2 regions of the Microbacterium sp. NPDC076911 genome follow, and region 1 is predicted to be linked to the other one. Evidence: predicted binding sites of a transcription regulator. Region 1 holds the regulator's gene; the other holds the start of a gene.
What was found. The regulator LexA, encoded in region 1, represses DNA repair genes until DNA is damaged. The targets are predictions, from matches to a motif close to TCGAACANNTGTTCGA.
Positions count from the first base shown of each region.

Region 2: the regulator LexA is predicted to act here: its motif matches at 1,452-1,467, upstream of AB0O81_RS07480 (Rv2578c family radical SAM protein).

Region 1 covers NZ_JBFBMP010000002.1:25,668-27,867, forward strand. The annotation lists gene AB0O81_RS02595 (histidinol-phosphate transaminase) at 1-357, opposite strand, end outside; gene AB0O81_RS02600 (LysM peptidoglycan-binding domain-containing protein) at 380-772, opposite strand; gene lexA (transcriptional repressor LexA) at 1,056-1,736, shown strand; gene AB0O81_RS02610 (hypothetical protein) at 1,782-2,200, shown strand, end outside.
Region 2 covers NZ_JBFBMP010000004.1:116,276-118,475, reverse strand. The annotation lists partial or broken gene AB0O81_RS07485 (DEAD/DEAH box helicase) at 1-324, shown strand, start outside; gene AB0O81_RS07480 (Rv2578c family radical SAM protein) at 382-1,443, opposite strand; gene AB0O81_RS07475 (M15 family metallopeptidase) at 1,563-2,200, shown strand, end outside.

The DNA.
Region 1 (2,200 bases):
CGAGTACGTCGGCGCGAAGCCAAATGCCTTTCGCCCCGGACCCGCAAAGGCTTGAAGGACGTGTTGCAACACCTCGTTGGAGCCATTCGCCGCCCAAATGTTGTCAGCTGTGAGTCCGTGACCGAGATAGTCCGCGAACCCCTCTCTCAACGCGACGAAATCGCGATCCGGATAACGATTCACTTCCCGCAGTGCCAATGCGATCGAATCCATGATGTCGTCAGCCACTTCTTGCGGCACAGGATGGGTGTTTTCGTTGACGTTCAGCGCTATCGGCAATGGTGCCTGCGGCGCTCCATAGGGCGTCAGCCCGCGTAAATCATCGCGGAGGGGGAGATCTTCCAGTCGTACACTCACTGGCCCATCGTAGGGCGTACGCCTAGGAGCCAGATGAATACTCGGCAGGCACGGCCAGTCGCTGTCCAACAAGAACATTGGCGCTGTCGAGGGCATTCAACCGCACTATGGCATCAACCACATCGCGCGGGTCTGCTGCAGGGGCCACCTCTTCAGCAATGGACCAGAGCGAGTCTCCTGATCCCACTGTCACGGTTTCGTAGGACACCGATGCCACACCAGAATCCCGAGACGCCATTGCAGCTCCTCCACTGATGGCCGCGATGCTCAATGCGATCACGAGCGGCAACGCCGCTATGGCAGCGAACACGCGCCTGCCACGCGCTGTCAGCCGCAGCTTGGTGGACTGACTCGACGTTCGCTGCGCTGATAGCGATGCCGCCGGCGAAAAGGCTGTGATGCCGATGGTGGTCATGGCTGGTCTCCTCGACTCGGAAGATTCGACTGATCGAAGATTCGCTTTGGCGAATCGACTATCTGGTCATGATGGGAATCTATATTCCGAACGTATCTTCGATGTAATTGGGTGTCAAGTGCCGTTTCTGATTTGCGAGTCTCGAACGCGACACGCGCGTTCGCTTGTACGTTCGAGAGAAGAATCCGGATACGGTTTCGATAGGAGAACCCCACCATGACCCTCCGACATTCGAAGACCGATGCTGGTCAGAGCTGCCGGAGAAACCAGACAGGAGCCGAAGATGAGCGATGCGAGTGGGCGCGATAAGCCGCAAACGCGGCGGCGCAAGAACCTCAGCGACAAGCAGATGGCGATCCTCGAGGTCATCCAGCGTGCGATCGCTCGCAACGGGTATCCGCCGAGCATGCGTGAGATTGGAGATGCCGTCGGCTTGAAGTCGCTCTCTAGCGTCACTCACCAGCTCAACCAGCTGGAGTTGAGCGGATACCTGCGACGCGACGCTGGAAAGACTCGCGCGATGGAGGTCCTTATCGATCTTCCCGGCACCGCCACAGAGAATCCCGCCGACAGTGCACCCGCTGTCGGCGACGCTGCGATGGTTCCTCTGGTCGGCCGCATCGCCGCAGGCGTGCCAATTACCGCCGAACAGCACGTCGAGGAGATTTTCCCGCTCCCCCGTCAACTCGTCGGGAAGGGCGACCTCTTCATGCTCAAGGTTTCGGGCGACTCAATGATTGACGCAGCAATCTGCGACGGCGACTGGGTAGTCGTGCGTTCGCAGAACGTGGCCGACAACGGCGATATTGTTGCCGCAATGCTCGATGAAGAGGCAACGGTCAAGACGTTTCGCCAGCGAGATGGCCACACCTGGCTGTTGCCGCGCAATTCTGCGTTCGAACCGATCCTGGGCGACGATGCCGTCGTTCTCGGCAAAGTAGTTGCGGTGTTACGCGCCGTCTGACCCCCTCCACTAGTCTGGCGGCACCAAGATTTTAGGGGGCATGCCATGGCAACAGAGGTCGAGAAGCTACGCGCTGAGCTAGAGGAGCTGCGACAAGAGAACGCAGCACTCAAAACAGCATCACCAGAACCTGCTGCCACGGTGCGGTCGACGCCCGCGAAGTCGCGAGCGGGGTGGTGGCGCGCAGCACTATCGGCCTTCTGCATCATCCTCGCCGGCTTCATGGTGCCGGTTTCGGTCGTTGCCAGTTGGGCGCGTGTTGAGCTCGTCAGCGAAGATGCCTTCGTCGCCACCTTCGCGCCGCTCGCTGATGACCCCGGTGTGCAGGCTCTGATCATCGATGAGGCGGTCACCGCCATCGATGCCTCCATCGACGTCGAGACCTACACCGACAGCTTGTTCGACGGGATCGCAACGCTTGATCTGCCTCCCGCCGCGCTCACCGCGCTGAATCTGCTTCGAGC
Region 2 (2,200 bases), on a different contig from region 1:
AACCTTGAGCGGATGACTTCGGGACGAGTCCACGTGCTCGTCGCCACCGACGTTGCGGCCCGAGGCATCCACGTCGATGACATCGATCTGGTTGTGCAGGCGGACGCCCCTGACGAGTACAAAACCTATCTGCACCGCTCGGGCCGCACGGGGCGCGCCGGTCGCTCAGGCACCGTCGTGACCTTGATTCCGCGTCAACGCCGCAACCGGATGAGCGACCTGCTCGATCGGGCCGAGATCGATGCTCCATTCGACGAGGTGCGTCCCGGCGATGCGCTTATCGAGGAGCTGGCCAATCGTCAGATCTCGAACGTCGACGCATAGCGCTCACTAAGCCGAAGAGGCCCGTCCCGACTAGGGGCGGGCCTCTTTCGGTCTGCGCTAGAAGAGCGTGGCCCCGGCGGCAGCTCGTCCGCGACTGGTTGTGACAACGCGTGAGCGTGCTGCCGGTCCAGACGCAGGTGCGCCTCTGGGGTGGTCATCTTCGGCGTGGCCGTCGAGACCATGCACCCTCATGAGCGGGCGCACACGCTTTGCTAGCCATGAGCGATAGCCTTTGGGCGCGTTGGCCGAAACGCCAGGGTAGAGACCCAGGTACGACGACACCAGTTCTGGATGCTCCTTCTCAAGCCACTGCATGAACCATTGTTTGGCTCCCGGACGCAAGTGCAGAGCGCCATAGACAACTCGCGTGGCACCGGCGGAGCGGATCTCGCGGAGCGCATGATCGATCACAGCGACGGAGTCTGTCAGGTGCGGAATGATCGGCATCAGAAAGACCGTGACACGAAAGCCTGCGTCTGCTGCCGCACGCACAGTCGCCAGTCGCGCGGCGGTGCTCGGGGTGCCGGGTTCGATCAGTTTCTGCAGTTGATCGTCGAAGACAGCGATCGACAGTGCGATCGATATGCGCACCGAACCGGCAGCATCTTTGAGCAGCGGAAGATCACGCCTCAGCAGCGTGCCTTTCGTCAGGATTGAGAACGGGGTTCCCGCTTCAGTGAGAGCGCTCGCGATCTCAGGCATGAGTTGGTATTTGCCCTCAGCTCGCTGATACGGATCGGTGTTGGTGCCAAGCATCACCGGCTCTCGCTGCCACGTCGAGCGATTGAGTTCACGCCTGAGCACGTCGGCGACATTTACTTTGACGATGATCTGCGAGTCGAAGTCGCGACCGGCGTCGAGCTCAAGGTATTCGTGGGTTCCTCGCGCGAAGCAGTACGAGCAGGCATGGCTGCAGCCCCGGTAGGGATTCACTGTCCAGTCGAATGGCATCGCGGACGAGCCCGGAACATGATTGAGCGCTGATTTGCAGAGCACTTCGTGGAAGGTCATCTCAGCAAACTCAGGGGTGGTAACTGACTGGACCAGCGAGTTCAGACTCTCAAGCCCAGGCAGGGCGGAGGCGTCTGCTGTGCCTAGTTGCTGACCTTGCCATCTCATAGGAACAGTCGAACATAGATACGAGAGTTAAGTCAACAAGGGAAGGATCAGAATCGAATCTATTCGATACTTGCTTGCCGATCAGGGGATCGGGATGATCGCGGGCGAGAATAGAAAGTGTGACCACCTCGCCGCACACGCCACGCGACCCTCAGTCGCGGCGTGAACTGCGCGCGTCCGCGCTGTTGGATACACAAGCGTCCGCGCCACGCCATGTTCGCGATCGTCGAGCTGCGCGCATCGGGTTTGGTTTCGCGGCAGTCGTCGCTGCGTCGCTTTTGGTTGGCTCCGCGGTAGCGGTTACTGCGGCAATCTCGGGACCGGCGATTGCGCACGACTCCACGTTGAACGCGAATTCGAGCGTCGACGTGCCGATGCCGGCCGCGGCCGAAGAGATACCCGTTCCCACTGATGGGGCCGTCGCCGTCGCCGACGACATCTGCGCTCTAGACGGAGTCGTTGCAAAGCTTGACTCTGGCGAAGATGAAGCCGCCATCATCGCGGCCGGTGGAGGTGAGGCCGTGCGGGCAGCCATCGCAGCCGGACAATCCGAATGCTTCTCACTCGACGATCCCGAGCGCGAATGGGTCGTGATCAACAAGACCCGACCGCTCGACCCGATCGACTACGCTCCCAGCTCGCTCGTGGGCTCGGAGGGGGTGCAGAGCATCTCGGGTGGCAAGCTGCGCAGCGATCCGGCAGTAGCGCTCGCCGAAATGGTAGCCGCCGCGGCAGGGGATGGTGTCGGCGTGATCGC